2 regions of the Candidatus Pelagibacter sp. PS_31 genome follow, and region 2 is predicted to be linked to the other one. Evidence: riboswitches for the same ligand, from Rfam matches in the RefSeq annotation. Region 2 holds a riboswitch; the other holds the start of a gene.
What was found. A riboswitch is a leader RNA that binds a small molecule or an ion and turns the genes downstream of it on or off. The one in region 2 is predicted to bind S-adenosylmethionine.

Region 1 (11,288 bases), 130 kb from region 2:
ATCCAATGATTAAAATTACAAATATTGTGGCTTTGCTATTGTTGGCGGTGATTGCTGGTTAAATTAATTTATTTTTTTTTTACCAAGAGGGTCGTTTATTTTTTGTCTTACTGAGTACAAAAATTCATATATAAAATTATTTTTAGAATAACTCATTTGAGTTGTGTCTTCAGAAAATTTTATATAGTTCATGTCTTCTTTAGTAAAAAAAACATTTTTTGATAAAACTCCTCTGTTATCAATATCCAATAGTAAGATGTTATTTTTTAACAATTCTTTTTTCCCTAAATTTGATAGTTTTGAGGAGCTAGTTTGTATTTCCATATAAATCCATAATTCCTGATTAAAAGCCCCTTTTGTTGAAGGGGGCCCTAAAAGTTCAATTATATCGTTTTTATTTGTTTTACCAATTATAAGTTTTTCATTCTTCTTATCTAAAAAATGTACTCCGTGATGTTTTATAACTTTATTTAATGTACAATTTGAAATAAATAAAAAAATAACAATTAAATAAAAATAATTTTTCATGAGCAGAGAATATTTAAATATTTACAACAATTTAGTTAAATTAACTAGAAATAAAGATTTGTATAGGGATTTTAAAAATCAGGATACTTTTTCTGATAGATTGATTTTTTTTTTACTGCATTTTGCTTTCTTTTTGAATGTTTATAAGAAAAATAATGATAAAAAAATACTACAAGAGATTTATGATTTTACCTTCAGACAAGTTGAATTAAGCATCAGGGAAATTGGTTATGGTGACCAATCAATTAATAAAAAAATGAAAGATTACCTAAACTTATTTTATGGAATGATAGACAAAATTCACAGTTGGGATGAATTAGATATTGAATCTCGAAACTCTATTTTGGTAAATTTTTTAGATAATTCATCTAATATTGAGTATTTAGTTAAATATTTTGAAGATTATAGGTTAAATTTAAAAAATAATACTTTAAATTCTTATATAAAAGGTGTAGTTAAGCAGTAATTTTATTATGGCTGTACCTAAACGAAAACAATCACCGTCAAGAACTGGAATGAGAAGAGCTCAGAATATGAAGTTCAAATCTACCAATATTGTTGAGGACAAGAAATCTGGAGAATACAGATTATCTCATCACTTAGACCTAAAAACAGGCATGTATAGAGGTAGACAAGTTTTAGATTCTAAGGAATAAAAGTCCAAAATTAAATGAGCAAAATAATAAAAATTGCAGTTGATGCAATGGGTGGAGATAATTCACCAAAAAAAATTATTGATGGAATTAATCATCATTATAAAAGTAACACTAATACTTTTTATCAAATTTTTGGTGATAAGGAAAAAATCAGAAATTATATAAATGATCAATTACCCACATCTTCATATGAAATAATTCACACTAAAGATTTGGTTAAAGGAACTGATAGTCCTTTAGAAGGAGCCAAAAGAGGAAAAAACACTAGTATGTGGTTAGCCATACAAAGTGTTAAAGAAAAAAAATCTGACATAGTTATTTCTGCTGGTAACACTGGAGCATTACTTGTTATTTCAAAACTTAATCTAAATATGATTGAAAACATTGATAAACCAGCTCTTTCTGCTTTATGGCCAAATAAAAAGAATATGAGTGTTGTGCTAGATTTGGGAGCTAATATCGAATGTAGTCCAAAAAATTTAATTGATTTTTCTATAATGGGATCTTCGTTATTTAAATCGTTATATCCTGATGATACCGCTAAAGTTGCTTTATTAAATATAGGTTCTGAAGAAATTAAAGGTAATGAGATTATCAAAGAAACTTACCAACAATTAAATCAAAGAAATAACACTGACTTTGAGTTTAAGGGTTATATAGAAGGTAATCAGTTAATGAATGGCGATGTAAATGTTATCGTTGCTGATGGATTTACTGGAAATATTGCTTTGAAGACAGCCGAAGGTACTGCAAATTTTATTACAAGTGAATTAAAGAAAGCCATGACAGGTAATATTATTGGTAAAATTTCATCTTTACTAAATATTTCAAATTTAAAAAAATTTAAAGAAAGATTAGATCCAAGACTTTATAATGGTGCAATTTTCATAGGTTTAGATTCTCCTGTTATTAAAAGCCATGGTGGAACAGATTATATAGGCTTTTCAAACTCATTAAGTGTTTGCACTAGAATTGTCACTGGAAATTTAATAGAAAAGATAAGAAACAACATAAGTTAATGCAAAGAACCAACTTAACAAAAAAAGATCTTATAAATTCAATTTATATGCAAATTGGTTTTTCAAAAAATATATCTGAAAATTTGATTGATGATTTTCTAATCACAATAGTAGACAATTTAAAAATAGAAAAAAAATTAAAGCTTTCTAAATTTGGTACTTTTTCTATAAGAGCAAAGAAAAGTAGAATTGGACGAAACCCCAAAACAAAAGAACAAACAACTATATCTAATAGAGATGTCGTTTTATTTAAAGCTTCTAAGGAATTTAAAGATTTGGTAAATTCTAAGAATGATTCATAAAAATAATGACGCTTATAAGTCAATAGGTGAGGTAGCTAAAATTCTTGGTCTTGTAAACAAAAAAAAAGGAACCTTGAATACTCATACTATTCGATTTTGGGAGAAGGAATTTAAGCAAATTAAGCCAAAAATTTTAAATGGTAATAGAAGATATTATAATAATGATACTATTGAGGTTTTAAAAAAAGTTAAATATCTACTCAAAGATCAAGGAATGACAATTATTGGTGTTAAAAAAGTTCTTAATTCTGATAAATCATTAAAACTTGACGAATTACCAAATAATTCTATAAATGCTGATTATAATTTAAAAAATAAACTTAAGAAGATTTCTGATTTAATAAAAAAAATAAAAAGTTTAAAATAAAATGGCAAAAAAAACGCACGTTAAAGTTAGATTAGTACCAGAGGCTAAACCTGATAGTCCTTTTTTTTATTATGTTAAAAAACCTGCGGGTGGTGAAAAAGCTAAAGTTAAATTGTCTGCAAAGAAATATAACCCTTCTACAAGAAAACATGAAATGTTTGTGGAAAAAAAATTACCTCCACACAGTAAATAGTATTATTTTTTTCTAAAATTTCTTTTTTCGTAATCAATAAAAGACCAAATCATATTTTTCCAAATTCTATTAGTGATTTTTGGGTCAATATTAGTTTGTATTGATTTTTTTTTAATTTTTTTAAGTATAAAATTGATCCTTTTTTGATCAATTATTTCTTTTTTATGTATTTTTACTTTTAGCACTTCATTGACTAGAGAAGATCTTTTTTTGATTAATTTAAGTAAATCATTATCAAGTTTATCAAGCTTAATTCTAATCTGATTTAGTTTTTTTTTATTTGTAGGCGACATTTATTCAATTGGTTATTAAGATAATTATTATAAGTATAATTTATGTTTGTAAATAGCGACAACTATATAAAATATTTGAAATTGTGGTTAATAACTTTATTTTCATTAATTGTTCTTATGGTAGCTGTCGGTGGTCTTACTAGACTAACAGACTCTGGTTTATCAATCACAGCCTGGGAGCTCTTTACTGGAATACTCCCACCTATGAATATTAATGAGTGGAATTTTTATTTCTCAGAGTACAAAAAAATTCCTGAATATAAAAATATTAACTACGGCATGTCCTTAGATGAATTTAAAGTGATTTTTTATTGGGAGTATGCTCATAGATTGTTAGCAAGATTTGTAGGTTTGTTTACTTTAGTGCCTTTGCTTTTCTTCACTCTCTATTTTAAAAAAACCCTGCATTATTCTAATAAATATTATTGGATTTTTTTTCTTGTGTGTCTTCAGGGGTTCATTGGTTGGTATATGGTATCTAGCGGATTAATTGAAAATAATGACGTTAGTCACTTTAGACTTAGCATTCATTTATCTTTGGCTTTATTTATTTTATGTTTAATTTTTTGGTATATTTTAGATATTCATAAAATTAAAAAATTTGAAAATAAAATTCCAAATTTATTTTTATTATTTATACTTAAATTGATAGTTTTGCAGATTGTATTGGGTGCTTTTTTATCAGGTTTAGATGGTGGTCTCATCTATAATTCATGGCCTGATATGAATGGTGGTTTTTTTCCAAATGATGTTAGTTATGGTGATTTAATTACTACTCAATTATTTAACAACCCATCAATTATTCAATTTTTGCATAGATCAACTGCATATTTGCTTTTATTTTTTATAATTATTTTAAATTTTATCTATTTTAAAAAACAATATGATTTTAAATATGTATTATTTTTTGATGTTGCTATCTTGTTTCAAATTTTTTTAGGAATTATAACTTTGATTTCTGGTGTAGAGATTACATACGCTTCACTACACCAGCTAGGTTCAATATTAGTTTTGAGTTCTTATTTTTTGATATTATATAAAAACTCTAACTAACTGCTTTCAAATTCCCTTTAGAAGATTTATTTAAAGCTTGGTCTAAATCCTCAATAATGTCATCTATATGCTCAATACCAATACATAATCTTACGTATCCAGGAGTTACACCTGAGGCTAACAATTCTTTTTCTGTTAACTGACTATGAGTTGTTGTTGCAGGATGAATTGCTAAACTTCTTGCATCTCCAATATTTGCAACATGATAAAACATTTTTAAAGACTCGATAAATCTCTTACCTGCTTCAATACCACCTTTGAGCTCTATACCAACTAAACCACCATTTCCTTCATTTAGGTATTTTTTAGCACGATCAGCAATTTTACCCTCATGTTCTGTTGGATAGATTACTCTTGTTACTTCTTTATTTTTCTTTAAATAGTCAACAACTTTTGATGCATTTGAGCAGTGTTGTTTCATTCTAAGAGCAACTGTTTCAAGCCCTTGAATAATTCCAAATGCATTGTCAGGTGATAGGGCAGAACCAAGATCTCTTAGCAATGTAACCCGCGCTCTTACTGCAAAAGAAACATTAGCCCCAGTTAATTCTGGAACCACTTTTCCCCATATAGCTCCACCGTAACTTGCGTCAGGTTCGTTAAATAAAGGTTGTCTTTTGGGATCAGCTGTCCAATCAAAATTACCTCCATCAACTAAAGCTCCACCTACAACTGTACCGTGACCACCTATATATTTTGTTAATGAATAAACTACTACAGCAGCACCATGTTCTAAAGGTTTGCAAATTACAGGGGCAGCTGTGTTGTCCATTATTAATGGTATATTGTATTTTTTACCAATATCAGAAACTTCTTTAATTGGAAAAACTCTCAAATAAGGATTTGGTAAAGTCTCACCATAAAAAGCTCTAGTTTTATCATCAACAGCTTTTTCAAAGTTTTTTGGGTCAGAAGGGTCTGCATATCTAACCTCAATACCAAGTTTACTTAATGTATGCGTGAATAACGAAATAGTACCTCCATATAAATCCGTAGAGCTGACTATATTATCTCCGGCTTGTGCAACGTTTAAAATTGCAAAAGTTGATGCGGTTTGTCCAGATGCTACTGTTAAACAGGCTAATCCTCCTTCTAATGAAGCAACTCTTTTTTCAAGAGCATCATTTGTTGGATTCATTATTCTTGTATAAATATTTCCAAATTCCTTAAGAGCAAACAAATTCGCAGCATGTTCAGTACTATCAAATTGATACGATGTTGTTCTATAAATTGGAACTGCTACTGCTTTGGTTGTTGGATCGCTTCTATAATCACCACCATGTATAGCTATAGTCTCAGGGTTTTGTCTTTTTGTACTCATCTTAATACTCCTTTTTTAGTACTTTTGCTTTATGCAAGGCGTACAATACAGTTCAAATGCGCCTACCGATAATGTGGGTAAAAAATCCTTTTTAGCAATAACTAGCCTGCAATAGGAACAAATCGGCTATATAGAAATATCATTTAAGCAAGATATTGCAAGGGAAATATAAAATTGACATTATATCTAATAATAGTATTAATCCTCGCACAATGACAAAATTTCTAAAAAGTGGTGATTTAAACAGTAACTGGTTTGAGATTGATGCTAAAAATGCTGTAGTTGGCAGATTAGCTTCTATTATCGCTATGATTGTTAGAGGAAAAAATAAAACAACTTTTACACCTCATATGGATGATGGTGATTTTGTTGTTGTTAAAAATGTTGAACAAGCAAAGTTCACAGGAAAAAAATTTAAAGATAAAAAATATTATAGACATACTGGTCACCCAGGTGGAATTAAAGAAATTACTCCTGAAAAATTATTAGAAAAAAATAAACCTGGCGAGACATTAAAATTAGCTATTAAAAGAATGTTACCTGGTGGAGTTCTAGGAAGAAAACAATTAACTAAAGTAAAAATTTATGCTGGTGAAGAACACCCTCATGCATCACAAAACCCAAAACTTTTAGACCTAGGTAAATTAAACAGTAAAAATCTAATAAGAAATTAATATGGAAACAGCAGCTACACCAAATAAAGTATCTACAAAAAAACCTAAAATTAAATTAGATTTTAAAGATAGTAAATACGCAACTGGTAGAAGAAAAAAATCTATTGCAAAAATTTGGGTGAAAAAAGGTACTGGCAAAATTTACGTTAATGGCAGAACTATGGATGAGTATTTCACTAGCGGAAGTCACAAAATGCAAATCACAAGACCATTTGAGATTATAAACCAAGCCACTGATTATGATGTAAGATGTAGTGTAGCAGGTGGTGGACATACTGGTCAAGCTGGTGCAATGGTTCATGGTATTGCTAAAGCATTAATCTTATTTGATTCAGAGAATAGAGCAGTACTTAAGACAGAAAAGCTTAATACTAGAGACTCTAGATCGGTTGAAAGAAAAAAACCTGGTCGTAGAAAAGCAAGAAGAAGCTTCCAATTCTCGAAAAGATAATTCTTTTTTAACTCTAAACTGTTATAATAAAAAAATGCCTAAGCTTAATGTTTTAGTTGCTGGATCAACTGGTTATATTGGTGTTCAATTAATTAAATTATTAGTTAAACACAGCAATGTTAACATTAAATATCTTTGTGGTAATACCTCTGTTGGAAAAAATATCTCTAGTTATGAAAAATCATTAAGTTCAAAAAAATTACCTAAAATTATTAGATACAATAAAGAACTTTTAAAAAACATAGACCTTGTTTTTACAGCTCTACCTAATGGTGAAGCACAAGATATTTCAAATGATTTATTAAAACACAATATATTAATTGATTTAGCTGCAGACTTTAGACTTAATAAAGCATCAAATTATCTAAAATGGTACAAACAAAAACATAGATCTGTCAAAAATATTAAAAAATCAATTTATTCATTACCAGAAATCAATGGTGACAAATTACAGAAATTTAATATTATTGGATGTCCTGGTTGCTACCCAACATCAATACTTTTACCACTTATTCCTTTAGTTAAGAAAAATTTAATAAAAACAGATAATGTTATTATAGATTCAAAATCTGGTTACTCTGGTGCTGGGAGAGGTGTACATAAAAAATATAAGGATAAAAATCTTTATGAATCCTTAAGCGCTTATGGTGTGGGTTTCCATAGACATAACTCTGAAATTCAACAAGAAATCAAAAACTACACTAAAAAGAAATTTTCTTTTACATTCACACCCCATTTAGCACCAATGTTTAGAGGGATACTTAGCACAATTTATCTAGACCTTAACAAAGGTGTAAGTATTAAAAATTTAGAAAATACTTTAAAGAGTCAATATTCAAAAAACAGATTCGTTAAAATTTTAAAAACAAATTCATTGTTAAGTACAAATGACGTAATTAACACAAATAATTGCTCTATAGTAATTTGTAAAACTAAGTATAAAAATAGAGTTATTATTTTATCTGTTATTGATAATTTGATTAAAGGTGGGGCAGGTCAAGCAATACAAAATATGAATATCAAATATGGTTTTAATGAAACAAAAGGATTAATTTGAAATACTTATTTTTATCTTTGATTGTATTTTTAACTTCGTGCTCATTAAACAAAGAGTCTACTTATTGGAATGAAGATCCTATTAAAAAGTCTAATGATGTCAAAAAACTTTCTCAAATATTAAAAAAAACCGGTGATTACAAATCTATGACTTTTGATGAATTTAACCTCTTTCTTAAAGATTATTCAAAAAATGCAGAATACCCAGATATTAACCAATAGATGAAAAATATAATCAACATTGCTGTAGTTGGTCTAGGACAAGTTGGTATTTATTTGTTAAATGAACTTAATACTAAAAAAAAAGATATTGAACTTAAGACAGGAAAAAAAATTAACGTAGTAGCTGTTTCAGCAAGAAGCATTTCTAAAAAAAGAAGATTTAAAGTTAATAAGAAAATATTTTTTAAAAACCCATTAGAAATTTTTAAAAAGACCAAAGTAGATATTTTATTTGAAGCTATAGGTATGTCAGATGGGATTTCAAAAAAAGTTGTGGAAACTGCATTAAAAAATAAAATACATGTAATCACTCCTAATAAAGCACTTATCTCTAAACATGGTGATTTTTTAGGAAAATTAGCAGAGGAAAATAATGTTAATTTAGAATTTGAAGCATCTGTTGCTGGTGGTATTCCAATATTAAGAACCATTAAAGAGGGTCTTGCAACTAACAAAATTTCTAAAGTTTATGGAATTTTAAATGGTACTTCTAACTATATTCTTTCAGAAATGGAAAATTCTAATGATAGTTTTTCTAGCGTATTAAAAAAAGCTCAGCAATTGGGATACGCTGAACCAGGTAACCCTAAATTAGATTTAAATGGTTTTGATGCATTTGCTAAAGTAAGAATTTTGTCTGCTCTAGCTTTTAATACTAAAATTTCAAAACATAAATGCTTAATGGAGGGTGTTGAAAAAATTGAATTAAAAGACATAGAAATTTCCAATCAATTAAATTTACGAATAAAACTTCTTGGCATTTCAGAACTAATTAATGGCCAACTTTTTGAAACTGTACACCCATGCTTAGTTAGTAAAAATTCTTATATTGGTAACGTTGGTGGTGTTATGAATGCTGTTATTCTCGAAGGAAAACCTGTGGGTGAAAGTATATTGCAAGGGGAGGGAGCTGGCCCTGGACCTACTTCTTCATCTTTATTATCAGATTTACTTTCAATTTTAAGAGGTAATATTAAGAAGCCATTTGGCATTCCAGGCACTAAACGTAAATTAATAAAATGTTACAACGTTAATAATTATGTAAATTCACTATATTTGAGATTTGAAGTTAAAGACAAACCTGGAGTTTTATCAACAATTACTAACAGATTAGCTAAGTATAAAATTTCAGTAAAAAGATTAATTCAAACACCTGATAAAAAAAATAATAAAGCTACAATTGTTATTATTACTCATAAAACTAATGAACTTAATTCTAAGAACTGTCTTTCTGTTTTTAATAAAGACAAAAATATTCTAAGATACCCAACATTGATTAGAATTTATAATTAATGGAAATATATCTAAAACTGTTTGAGGTTTTATTTCCTGTCTTTTTTGTTGTTGGTATTGGTTATTATCTTGGCAAAAATAATCCGAAATTAGATACATCTTTTATTACTACCTTTGCAGCAAATATTGGTACTCCAGCAATGATAATATATTCTTTAACATCAACTGGAATGTCTTTTGACATTTTTAAAAATTATTTTTGGTACTATTTGATAGCAATTTTTATTTTTACAATAGTAGGTATAGTTTTTTTATTTTTTTTAAATACTAAAGATATTATTCGTGAGTTACCCCCTTTTGTTATGCCTAATACTGGTAATATGGGTTTACCAATATGTTTATTCGCTTACGGCACTCAAGGTTTGGGTGTCGCTGCTGCAATTTCAGCCTTAATAGTGCTATGCCATTTTACTCTTGGAGTATTTCTTGCTGATAGAAAATTTGATTTAAGTGTAATTCTTAAAAACCCACCTTTTTATGCGATTATAATTTCAGTAATTTTTCTATACTTTAGAATAGAACTTCCTCTCTTTATTGAAAATACAACTTTTCTGCTAATGTACGCTACGATTTTTTTAATATTAATGTCTTTAGGAATTGCTCTTACTCGTTTTAAGGTTTTTTCATTCAAAAAAGCATTTATATCATCAATAGGAAGGGTAATACTTGGCCCAATAATTGGTTTTTCAATAATAAAATATTTTAACCTTTCAGGTTTTGCAGCCGGTGTTCTATTAATTCAATGTTCAATGCCCAGTGCTGTTTTAAATTATCTTGTGGCATCAATTTATTCACCGAAAAAGATTGTAGATAGTGTTGCTAGTACCATTGTTGTTTCAACAGTCATGTCTTTTTTTACTATTCCTGTAGTCGTATTCTTTGCTTTAAAATACTTTAATTAAACTGTATCTATTGGCTTATGAAAGCCATCATATTTAACCTTTTAGCCTGGGTAATGCTTCCAATCATGGATGGTTTTGCAAAATATTTAAGTGCCGATATGCCCGTTTTACAGATCACGTGGGCTAGATATTTTTTTACGGTCGCGTTCACTCTTCCAATAATGTTCTTGTTTTATAATAAGCAGCTTGTTTGGACAGATAAGCCCAAGTTACAAATAATAAGAGGGTTAATACTACTTTCTGCTAATATTTGTTTTTTCTACGCAATATCTGTTATCTCTTTAGCTAAAGCTTTAACGCTTGCTTTTGTTGCACCCTTAATTGTTACAGCATTCTCACCTATTTTTTTAGGTGAGAAGGTGGGTATAAGGAGGTGGACTGCTGTTATCATAGGATTTATTGGCTCTCTGGTCGTTATAAGGCCAGGTTTTGTAGAAATTAACTTAGCTAGTCTAGCTGCATTAGGAACAGGTATAATGTATGGGTTCTATTTAATAATTACACGTAAATTGAGCACTTCAGATAACCCTTTATTAACCTTATTACTAACTGGATTAGTTGGATTAGTTGCTGTTTCAGGATTAATGCCATTCGTTTGGGTTAATCCAAGTGCCTCTCAATGGTCTATGATGGCTTCTATAGGCGTATTTGCCTGCATTGGGCACTTATTTCTTATATTATCCCTTAAATATGCTGATGCTTCCAAATTAGCTCCATTTAGCTACTTTGAAATCATTACTAATATTATTATTGGGTATTATTTCTTTAGTGACTTTCCTGATAATTGGACATTTTTAGGTTTATCCATTATTATTATGAGTGGAATTTATATTTCTAGAAGAGAGTCTTATATTAAATCTAATTAATTAGGTATAACTTGTTTACTAATACTTAATATTATACATTAATAGTATATATTAAATAACTGTAATTATTGATTTAAATATAATATTATAAA
Region 2 (11,288 bases):
ACCTCTAAATTATGATTTTCTATTAAATTAATTGCACAGGATAAACCAGTGTACCCTCCACCTATTACAACAATTTCTGAGCTGACATCTTTATTAAGTTTATCTAGATTTAAATTTTCGCTTGAATGATCTTCCCAATAACTACTAACTGGGGTGTTAAATTGATAAATATCAGAATGATAAATATTTTTCATTAACAAGACCCTAGCACGCAATTAATACTTAATTCTAGTCAAACTTCTAATTTTTTAGGATTTGAAATGAACTTAAAAGACTTAAGCCCTATTTTCATAGGGCTTAAATTAGATTAGTTAAGCAGCACTTACTCTTTGCTCTATGTGCTCTTTATTATTAGAACTTGAAGAAACCTTTTGAAACAATTTAATAGGAACTCCTTTTGATAAAATATCTAATACCGGGCAATGTGTATTTACCGTATCAATCAATTTATCTATTTCAGCTTTTGGTGATGAAGATTTAATATCAACAGTACCAGAGATGGATTGAAAGCCAGGTCTAGTGTTTTTATTTAAAGCTAAAAAACCCTGAAGATCTAATTCACCTTTTAATTTAACACTAACACTCTCAATATTAATACCCGCTGCTGTAGCAAATGCTTTATAGGTTATCTCCTGACACGTTGCTAACGCTGCTAATATTAACTCTACTGGGCTTGGACCTTCGTCTTTACCACCAAAACTTTTGGGTTCATCAACAACTAATTTATGCTCTCTAAGAGTGACTACAGATTGAAGTCCTTCTTTAAGAATTGAGTTGCTTTCATATTGGACCAAAGCATTTTTGGGGTTGGCTGTAAAATCCTTCTGTAGATTACTTATTGTTTCTTTTAGATTGTTACTCATTTGTTTTCTCCTGTTTTAGTGCTTCGACATATGTCAGGCGCACAATTTAGTTAAATGCCCTTCTTAATTTATTTACGCTTTGTCTCCATATTCAGTCATATGTTTTGGAATTCTTTTATTTTTTCCATACATAAAATGATTTTCCATGTTCTCTCGATATTTACTTGCTGGAACAGTTAAACCAATTGACTCAGCAACTTCCCTAATCAACATTGGGTTTGCTCCACAACATACTCCAAGGTAATTAATACCTAGCTCATAAGCATCTTTTGCAAATTTACCTATTTCATATCTATTACAAAAGTGTGGATCCAATGCTGTTGGAAACGTTCTTCCATGAGGTGATGGACACTGACAATTGCTTCGATCTGGTAGATTAAAAAATGTTGGGTAATCTTCACTGGTTCTATAAGGAATAGGTAAAGCTCCAACATGACATTTAACTGCTTTTCTAATTTCTTTTAAAAAAGGAAACATAGTAGCAGGTCCTCTAAAACAATTTAAACCAACAACATCGGCCCCTAATTGCTCTAGCTCTTTACAAGTATCAACAACTGATTTTCCATCTCTCATTTTATTTTCACCCATTGGAGATATGGTTAATACAGTTGGTAAACCTGTTTTTTTCATAACTTCTAAAGCTTTAAAAGCTTCTTCAGCATAATAAAAAGTTTCACCAATTAACATATCAGCACCTTCTTCAACGGCCCAACCAATCATCTCTGTAAACATTCCTTCAACTTCTTTTTGAGATTGTGGATCATTATGTTTCCAGATATTTGAATTTGAAATATTACCTGCCATCAAATTTGGTTTTGATCCTTTAGGAGTATCTAGTGCTACTTTTTTAGCAATTTTTAATGCTGAACGATTTAGTGGTTCAAGAAGTTCTTCTTTACCAATAACACGCATTTTTTCTCTGTGTCCATTATAAGTAAAGGCCTCAACTACATCAGATCCTGCGTGTTGAAATTCTCTATGTAAGTTCTCTAAAACTTCAGGATGATCTAATGACACCATTGGAACAAACTCCCCTGATGACATGTACCCACGTCTTTCTATTTCAAATAAAAAACCTTCTGCACATATAACAGGTCCTTTATCTAATCTTTCTTTTAATCTATTTGTGCTCATTTTTTTTCTCCGAGTTTTGTGGAGAAAAAAGGTCACAAAATAACAAGAGGGTTAAATCCATAGGCCTCTTTTCTCCTTTTTAGTGCTTAAGCAAATGCAGGGCGCACAATATGGTTCAACTGCCCGGTTTAATTTTATGAAAGATAAAAAAAAACCACCTGACTAAAGCGGTGGTTGAAGCGTCGCTTTAGCAGGATTTATAACGCGCTCTGCAATTTAACTTAAATCAGCGCAACTAAATATAATCAACTTTCTCTCAAACTGTCAATTGAAAAAATAAATAATAGTTAAAATTATGAGAATAATGACAATCCAAATACTAAGATTAGTTAAGAATTGCTTTAATTTAGAATTAGATTGTAGAAAAGCTGGGAGTACTAATAAGAGTATCCCTAGCATATAAACAAAGGGTAATATCTGATCTGCCATTTATATCGATGATAGCTTCATCTTTTTGGAATACTTCTTCTGAGGTGAATTTTTTATAACTGCTTGAGCACAACGCATGACCCCTCTTTTTTTATCAAAAGTCATTTTGGGTTCACCATACAATTTCCATCCATTGGATATGGCCTCCGTGACACGATGGCAAAATTCTGAAGTGTCGTCACTTGTAATAAATCTATAACCTTTCATAATCAGACCTTAACAAGTCCTAAATCGGGTGTCTATATCTAGGACGATTATTACTTAATGAAATAATAAGATTGGTTAAGAATTTTTGTAATAGAGAATCTTTTAAATACTTTTATCAATAAATTCATATAACTCATTAAGTGTTATATTTATGTTAATTATAATCCTGTATTAAATGAAATTTAAGTCATTATTCAACTAGACAAAATCATTAATTAATATAAATGATGATGAATCAACTCCTCTTAAAACTTATTATTAAATTCTCTAGCTAGATTTTAACTTCGAATAATATAAAGATTGATGAATCAACTCTCCCCAAAGTAAACTAATAAACTTAACTATAGATATATTTTTACCAACCTATTAAATCGACCTTAAGACTAAGAATCGTTCGAAATGAAAAACAATAAAAAAAACATAAAATAGGAAAATAGAAAAATGGAAATGACCTTAATATATACGATAGTAGGCTTTGCTTTAGCGGGATATAGCGTTATTGCAAATGACTCAATTCAGACATTGGGAACTTTTATCGCGTCAAAACAAAAATGGTTTAAATGGTATACGCTTGCAAGCGCTGCATCATTTGTAATGATACTTGCTATTACTTGGGGCTGGTATAGTAATGATGGAGATATCTCTTACGGCAGACTAACAAGAATACCTTTCCAAGAAATACAATGGTATCACGCAGTGGCACCAGGAATACTTCTAATATTAACAAGAATAGGAATACCGGTTTCAACAACCTTCTTAGTTTTATCAGCTTTTGCATCAACGGTGGTGCTTGAGAAGATGCTTATGAAAAGTGTTGTCGGCTATGGTTTAGCTGCAACGGCTGCTTATATTTGCTGGGTCGTTATTTCAAAATTTATTAATGAAAAACTAGATGAAGTTGAAGACAAATGGATTGGCTTTTGGCGTAACTCTGTTTGGGTAACTTCTGCTTGGTTATGGTGGGTTTGGTTATCTCATGATGTAGCTAACATTGCAGTTTATCTTCCAAGACAAATTGATGTTAACTTATTATTAATTGTACTAGCTTACTTTACAGCACTACTTTTTTATATCTTCTACATTCATGGTGGAACTATTCAAAAGGTTGTCTTAGAAAAAACTGGCACAAGGTACGCAAGATCAGCAACCATAATCAATATTATTTATGCTGCGGTTCTTTATTACTTTAAAGAACTTAATGACTTGCCAATGTCAACAACTTGGGTGTTTGTTGGACTATTGTGTGGAAGAGAATTAGCAATCGCATCAATGAATAGTGATTATAAATTCAAATATGTGTTTCCACTAATTGGTAAAGACTTTCTTAAAATGACTATAGGATTGACGGTGTCAGTTGCAATTGTACTTGCAATTCACTACATCATTATTCCTAACAATTGGTTTTAAGGAAGTAAGACATAACATTGTAATTATTAGCTCTAAGCATTTAATTTATTGCTTAGGGCTTAATAATTTAATCTAAGCTAAGCAATTCAAGTATTAGCTATTTAAGCTTAAACCGTGAACAGAGAAATTTAAAGATAAGGTAATTAAATTTACCAAGACCGTAGAAATTAGGTGCAGATTTTTTAGTCTTTAATTTTTTAGCTTTTTTCTTCTTCATAACTGATTTGGTTTTGTGTTTCGTTTGAATGTTTAAGATTATAGCAATCTGTGCAAAGTAAGATCACCTCTGGTCCTGAGCTTACTTGTGTTAAGATGGCTGTATCATCTCCACACTCACTGCACCCTGATAAACGTTTTTTCATTTATGTTTTTTACGGGTAATTTCATTAATTCTATCAATATAATTTTTAATCTCAGGGTTATCTTGAGCTTTATTATCTTGCTTAGGGTTTTTCTTCCTTTGGTAATAATAATAGATAGGCATAACAACAGATAAGGCAACAATAATAATTGCTAATATAATTTCAGAAGTTGTAACCATTTAATATTTAATGACAGGCTTGATTGAATTTTTTAAGTCTCCAATAATTATAAGGCCATGGTGTTAAAAATCCCGCAGTTAACATAATAGGTACCACCCACCAAGTTAGCATCGCTCCACCAGTTAAAAAATAATCTGTAGCATTCATTGAAATTTCCATACTAACCATTGAGATGAAACTCATTCCACAGGCGGTCTTTAAAGCATTAATTAATTTAAAATTTTGTCTCATTAAAATAAAAGTTTCAAGCATAATGCTGGTTAATAAACCATTTATGATTGCTAAAGTCATAATACCTAATACTGGAAAAGGAATTTTACTTAACTGAAAAAATAGTATGGTTCCAAAGTCACCAATTGCACAACCGATAACACACCACATCGTATTCTTAGCACTTTTTCGCCACGTGTGTTTACACGACCAATGAAATGTATCAGTTGCCATTTAATTTATTTACTTAAATTTATTTGATGTTTGTAATAATCATCTGGCCAAAAACTTTTAATATAGGCTAAAACTGAATCTATATCTTTGTCATTTAATTTATCTCCAAAACCACCCATTTTTCCTTCATAGTCACTAATTATTCCAACTAAACCATACTTAATAATTTTATGTAGTGTTTCATCATCATGGTGCCAAGTGTGTCCTGTACCATTTAAAGGTGGTGCTTTTCTATGGCCATCTTCATCAACACCCTTCCAATTTTCAGCACCTGACAAATTAACTTGATGACAGCTTGCACAATTATTTTGGTAGGCAATTTTACCTCTAGCAATCATTAATTCAGAATCTCTCGTGATTGGATAATGATTGTCAGAATAAGAAAAGCTACTTAATGATATAAGTAGAGTTAAAATTAGAAGTATTTTTTTCATAACTAATAAATTTATATATTAAAAATTGTTAGATTAATCTTATATTTTTTTAAGATTGATTGATTATAGTCCTTAATAATGAACAATTTTTTCTTATTTATTGTCACACTTTTTTGCTGGTCCCCTACTTGGTATGTCATCAAGTTTCAATTAGGTTACGTTGATCCATTAGTATCGGTGTTTTATAGATTTTTGATAGCTGCAATAGTTATTTTTGTTTATTTAATTTATAAGAAGAAAAATCTTAAGTTTTCTTTTAATCAGCATCTTTGGTTTTTACTCTTTGGTGTTTGTCTCTACTCACTAAACTATGTTTTCTTTTATCTATCAAACACTTATTTAATAAGCGCATTTCCAGCAGTTGTCTTTTCAACGGTGGTTATTATGAATATTTTAGGAGAAGGCTTTTACTTTAAAAAGAAACCTTCTTTAAAAACTTTACTTGGAGCAAGTATTGGGATGATTGGAATTATTATCATCTTTAATGATGAGATTTTCAATTTCAGCTTTGCTAATGGAACGCATGTTGGATTATTTTTAGCCTTACTTGGTACATTTTCTGCATCAACAGGAAATATGGTTCACCAAAGAAACTTAAATAACAACTTTTCATTAATACCAACACTTGCGTATTCAATGCTTTATGGTTCACTAGTCACACTATTAATCACTCAGATAAAAGGCACTGAATTATTATTTGAATATAGCTTCAGTTATATCACATCCCTTGCTTATCTATCAATAGTTGGCTCGATATTTGCTTTTATTTTTTATTTAAGATTATTAGAAAAAGTTGGAGCTGGTCGAGCGGGTTATGTAGGAGTTGTGATGCCTGTACTTGCTTTATTAATCTCAACAATATTTGAAAACTTAGAATGGCAACAAGATTTAATAATAGGTTTACCTATTTTAATAATTGGAGCAGTGCTCGTTATTAATCAAAAAATTAAGCCTATAAAATAATTCTTAAGAATTTTTTATTTATTACATTTACCAATAGAACCTAGTAAACATTTAGTTCCATCAATCCAAACTGCGTTATTAAGATTAGCGCCTTCAAAAGTAGCATTTAAAATATTAGCACCCGTTAAATCTGCTTCAAAAAGATTACTGTTAGTAAAGTTAGTCTCAATTAGTGAAGCTCCTTTAAAGTTTACTCTTGTTAAATTAGCACTTGAAAAGTTAGCTTTTTCAAAAATACCCCCTTCAAGATTTGCTTCATATAAATTCGTTCTAATAAAAGAAGATTCTACAAAATTACCATTAGCTAATGTTGCATTCATCATTACCCCTTTATCAAAGGTAACTTTAATAAAACTAATAAAAGATAGATTAGAGTTTGGTATATAGGCTCTACTTAAATCTTGGCCTTCTGAGAATTGACAATTAGAATAATCCACTCCATCAACTGGTGCATCATCACAACCTGCTTTAGCGCCACTAGATAACCATAAACTTAAAAATAAAATGGTAAAAAGCTTGCTTATAAAGCCTGCTCTTATTAATTTTATCATGACAAATGCTAACAAATCATAGATCGGGAGTCTTCTATTAATTTAATTATAGGTAAAATTAAGCCGCTATTTATCGTTTAGGGAAGCCTTCTACGGTATAGAAGTTTCTTATCTTCTTTAGAGATACGTAATAAGCACTTTCTCTAAAGGATTTTTTTATTTGTTTTTTAGCATTATAAATTTCAATAAATGCATTTCTCATACTGTCTTCTAGACCTGAAAAAGCTAAGTCCTCTTCATCAGCACCATGAATAATTTTTTTAATGGTGTCAAAATCTGTTTTAGTATTAGTTTTTTTATCTATCAAATCAATAATGTCTAATATTTTTTGTTCTTGAAATCTTTTTTCAACTCTACCAAAACGTATATGAGAAATATCTTTTACCCACTCAAAATAAGAAACCACAACACCCCCTGCATTGACATAGATATCAGGAATAATCATAACGCCTTTTTCAAATAATTTTTGATCCGCCTCAAATGAAATGGGTCCATTTGCAGCCTCAATTATTAATTTCGTTTTAATTTTATCTACGTTATCAATGGTGATTGCATTTTCTAATGCAGCTGGAATTAAAATATCACAATCTAATTCTAAAAGTTCACTTGGATTGTTTTTAAATTTTCCAAGTTTAGGATTATTGATAGTTTTATTTGTCTTATAAAATTCAATTAGTGCATTTATATCAATGCCTTTTTTATTATATAAATAACCATCAAACTCTCCTATGGCTATAATCTTTGCATTATCTCTATTATATAAATGTTTGGCTAAATTACTTCCAACATTACCAAAACCTTGAACTATAATTTCATTATCCTTTAATTCATTTTTCAATCTTGCTTCTTTAACAACATCTTCATGCCTAAATATTTCTCTAACTACTTCTTCAATACCTCTACCGGTAGCCTCAGTTCTGCCAGCAATACCTCCTCTGTGTAAGGGTTTACCTGTTACGCAACCTCTATAATTTATATCATCTGGTTTAAGTGTTTTATAAGTCTCTAAAATCCATTCCATTTCTCTTTCAGACGTTCCAACATCTGGAGCTGGTACATTTAATGCTGGAGAAATAAAACCTTTATTAATTAGTTTACTAGCAAAGGCTTTAGTAATTTCTCTAAGTTGGGGCATGGTATAATTTTTAGGATTAATTTTTAAACCCCCTTTAGCTCCTCCAAAAGGAATATTAACTATTGCACATTTATAAGTCATCAAAGATGCTAGAGCTTCTGTATCATCTTGATCAACCGTTTCTGAATATCTTAGTCCACCTTTAGTTGGAAGAATGTGCTCTGAGTGAACGGCTCTCCATCCAGTAAAATTATTAATTTTACCATCTAGGACAACACCCACATTTACTTTAATTAATGAATGAATAGATTTTAAATGTTCAAGTAAATCATCACTAAAATTTAGTAATTTAGCTGATTTATCTACATGTAAATTAACGTTATCTTTAAAGCTCATTAATAATTATTATATCTTTAATTTATTTTTTTCCAATAACCATAAACACAACGTGTGCCCCGTCTTGAACAATCATATGTATCATGCAAGACACCATCTTTAACAACAGTTATGTGTTTTGAGCAAGATACAATTAAAGTCCCACTTGGAAGTTCATCTTTTTTCAAATGAACTTTACAGCCTTGACCAATAAACATAGTCGGCGTCCACTGCCAACCTAGTTTTTCAAGGTATTTCTTAACCACCACTCTATGGGTGCCTGATCTTGGGCTGTCATTTTTTTGTTTTAAACTTCTTGCAAGTCTTGTTCTTGATGTAGTTCTAAATTCTTCATTTGCCTTATAAAGATCATCATAAATTTTTTGATAAGGAAGATTTGTTACAATTGCAATAGATCTAACTACACAGTCTCCAGCTTTACCTTTATATCCAGCCGCAGCTCTACCCCCATCATTGATTTGTAATTCTAAATTACTGCTTGAGAATAGTTTTTTAAGGAAGTTCATTAAAAAAATTTTTTATTGATAGTCTTAAATATTTAGATGTTGTGTGCTTAAAATGTGCACCATCAGTAAAATAATTATTATATTCGTCTAAATCACATTTATATTTAGGACATAAATATGTATATGTATCAAATATAAATAAATTAAAATTTTGACTTAATTTTTTGAATGTAAGAAAATTTTTTTGTTTATCTGATTTATACTTTATTAAATTTTCATTATTAGAAATTATATTTACTGTTGGGTGTGGATAAATATATATAACAATAGTATCGCTTGGTAAAAACTCTAGGATCTTAAAAAGCTTTTTGAAAAAAATATCCTCAGTATTCAAAGAAATGAATAAGAATTTTCTATTATAATCTTGAGAAATTTTTATGAATCTATTTAGCGTTATATCTAAATTATTTTTATTACAATTTTGTTCTAAATTAACATAGCAATTTTCAAATCTAGCTTTGTAAATAGACGGACTATCAATAATGTCCATAGTGCTTGGAACCAGATGATCACCGTAACTATTGCCTAATATATAAAATAAAGATTCGCTATTATTTTCAATAATACAATTTGTGCCTGTAGACCATGAAAAACTCTCATTTTTATTATTACACTCATCATATTGTAAAACCCAAATATCATTCTGGATGCTATTCGTTAATTTGTTATTTGAATATTTGGGATAAATTTTTATTAAATTTTTATACAAGCCGTCTCTTAAGACATAGGCTAATTTATAGTTAAATAAAAAAAGAATTAATAAAGTCGTAACCAAAAGGGTTATAAATTTAACAATATTCTTCAATAAAAAATCAAATCTAGTTTTTCTATTTAATGGCAATTCTATTAAATTATAAGTGGTATATGAAATCAATGTTGTGCATAAAAAAGATGAAAAAAAAATTATGACATTAGAGGTTGCAATTAATTTGGTTAAAGAAATTATAGGCATGTGCCATAAAAAAAATGAATATGATATATTCCCATAAAATTTAAAAAAATCGTTTATCAAGAATACTTTTCTATAACTATTAAATATCATGCAAAAGCATATTATTAATACAACACTGATTATAACAATTTTGTAATTTAAATTATAAGGTAAAAAATTTACCATAACTAAAAATATTAAAAAATAAAAGATAAAATAGATAAAGTTTATTTTAACTAAATTTTTTAATCTATTAAAACTTATTAAATAGATTAAAGCTCCTAAAAAAAATTCCCAAAATCTTGATAAACTAAAAAAATAATTTGATAAATATTTTCCAGTACTAAATAAAAAAAAATATAACGAAACTGCAGAAAAAGTTATTAAAAAATAAATAATAATTTTTTTTATTTTAAAAAATTTCTTAGTATTGGATAAAAGAAATATTAATATTCCATAAAATAAATAGAACTGTAATTCTACGCTTAATGACCAAGTATGATTTAACCATTTAACAGTATCACCAAAATATCCTAAATTAGGATTTAAAATATAGTAGAAATTGGATATACCTAAAATAGTTGATAGACTTGAAATAATAATTTCAAAAAAAATACCATCATTAATTTCTAAAAATAAAAAATATATAATATTAAAGATAATTAAAAAAAAAATTAGATTAGGAAAAATTCTTTTAATTCTTTTTAATAAAAAATCAAAAAAATAAAAATCATTTTTAAATTTTATATGATTGAAAATTGAACTAGTAATTACAAAGCCTGATATCAAAAAAAAAATATCTACACCTACATAAAAGTATTGAAATACATTTTGATCTAGATGAAATAGAAATATTAAAATTACTGATAAACCTCTTAAAAACTGAATATCATCTCTAATAATTTGTCCCATTATTAACTTTGTTTTTTTTTGTGATCCAAGATCTCAATCATGCACTGGGTTGCATATTCACGCCATTCACTAGCAGTTTTGCCTTTAAGGCTATCAAGCTGTTGCTTGTTACTATTAATGCTTTCTTGGTATTTAACTTTATCAGTTTCTTCTAGATTTTTTTCCATGTTAGTAAGATTGGTTTCCATGGCACTAATCCAACCATTACCAAGTTCAACACATTTAACATCATCTTTCTCATCACAAACTTGCTTGAAGAAATTGAAAATAACATCATCTGTTTTAATCTCTTTGCTCATCTTATCTGCCAAAAATACCTAATTTAACATCATAATCAACTGCAATTCCATAATCAGGATCATCATCACTATCAACTACTAATTGGCCTGCTCTACTTAATAATCTATGACAATCTTTAGTTAAATGTCTTAATTTAACTTTTTTTCCAAAACTATTATATTTGTCAGCAATGTCTTCAATGGCTTTTAATGCTG

Region 1: another riboswitch for S-adenosylmethionine. It lies ahead of AC5SLN_RS02915 (O-acetylhomoserine aminocarboxypropyltransferase/cysteine synthase family protein); the one in region 2 lies ahead of AC5SLN_RS02165 (homocysteine S-methyltransferase family protein).

What each region holds. Positions count from the first base shown of each region.
Region 1 is NZ_CM182069.1:523,397-534,684, forward strand. Features, by position in the region: gene AC5SLN_RS02865 (sodium-translocating pyrophosphatase) at 1-62, shown strand, start outside; gene AC5SLN_RS02870 (hypothetical protein) at 64-528, opposite strand; gene AC5SLN_RS02875 (ubiquinol-cytochrome C chaperone family protein) at 527-994, shown strand; gene rpmF (50S ribosomal protein L32) at 1,002-1,184, shown strand; gene plsX (phosphate acyltransferase PlsX) at 1,199-2,203, shown strand; gene AC5SLN_RS02890 (integration host factor subunit alpha) at 2,203-2,505, shown strand; gene AC5SLN_RS02895 (MerR family transcriptional regulator) at 2,495-2,872, shown strand; gene AC5SLN_RS02900 (50S ribosomal protein L33) at 2,874-3,065, shown strand; gene AC5SLN_RS02905 (chorismate mutase) at 3,068-3,358, opposite strand; gene AC5SLN_RS02910 (COX15/CtaA family protein) at 3,401-4,411, shown strand; gene AC5SLN_RS02915 (O-acetylhomoserine aminocarboxypropyltransferase/cysteine synthase family protein) at 4,404-5,732, opposite strand; SAM riboswitch class V at 5,737-5,805, opposite strand; gene rplM (50S ribosomal protein L13) at 5,945-6,406, shown strand; gene rpsI (30S ribosomal protein S9) at 6,408-6,857, shown strand; gene argC (N-acetyl-gamma-glutamyl-phosphate reductase) at 6,892-7,914, shown strand; gene AC5SLN_RS02935 (hypothetical protein) at 7,911-8,135, shown strand; gene AC5SLN_RS02940 (homoserine dehydrogenase) at 8,136-9,428, shown strand; gene AC5SLN_RS02945 (AEC family transporter) at 9,428-10,330, shown strand; gene AC5SLN_RS02950 (DMT family transporter) at 10,348-11,196, shown strand.
Region 2 is NZ_CM182069.1:396,159-407,446, reverse strand. Features, by position in the region: gene AC5SLN_RS02175 (NAD(P)/FAD-dependent oxidoreductase) at 1-194, opposite strand, end outside; gene AC5SLN_RS02170 (OsmC family protein) at 312-863, opposite strand; SAM riboswitch class V at 868-932, opposite strand; gene AC5SLN_RS02165 (homocysteine S-methyltransferase family protein) at 936-1,997, opposite strand; SAM riboswitch class V at 2,067-2,131, opposite strand; gene AC5SLN_RS02160 (DUF1737 domain-containing protein) at 2,427-2,633, opposite strand; gene AC5SLN_RS02155 (hypothetical protein) at 3,081-4,040, shown strand; gene AC5SLN_RS02150 (hypothetical protein) at 4,238-4,402, opposite strand; gene AC5SLN_RS02145 (hypothetical protein) at 4,399-4,581, opposite strand; gene AC5SLN_RS02140 (DUF4396 domain-containing protein) at 4,589-5,026, opposite strand; gene AC5SLN_RS02135 (c-type cytochrome) at 5,032-5,460, opposite strand; gene AC5SLN_RS02130 (DMT family transporter) at 5,539-6,423, shown strand; gene AC5SLN_RS02125 (pentapeptide repeat-containing protein) at 6,438-6,974, opposite strand; gene AC5SLN_RS02120 (Glu/Leu/Phe/Val family dehydrogenase) at 7,045-8,445, opposite strand; gene AC5SLN_RS02115 (hypothetical protein) at 8,463-8,951, opposite strand; gene AC5SLN_RS02110 (acyltransferase family protein) at 8,938-10,794, opposite strand; gene AC5SLN_RS02105 (hypothetical protein) at 10,797-11,093, opposite strand; gene AC5SLN_RS02100 (SulP family inorganic anion transporter) at 11,095-11,288, opposite strand, start outside.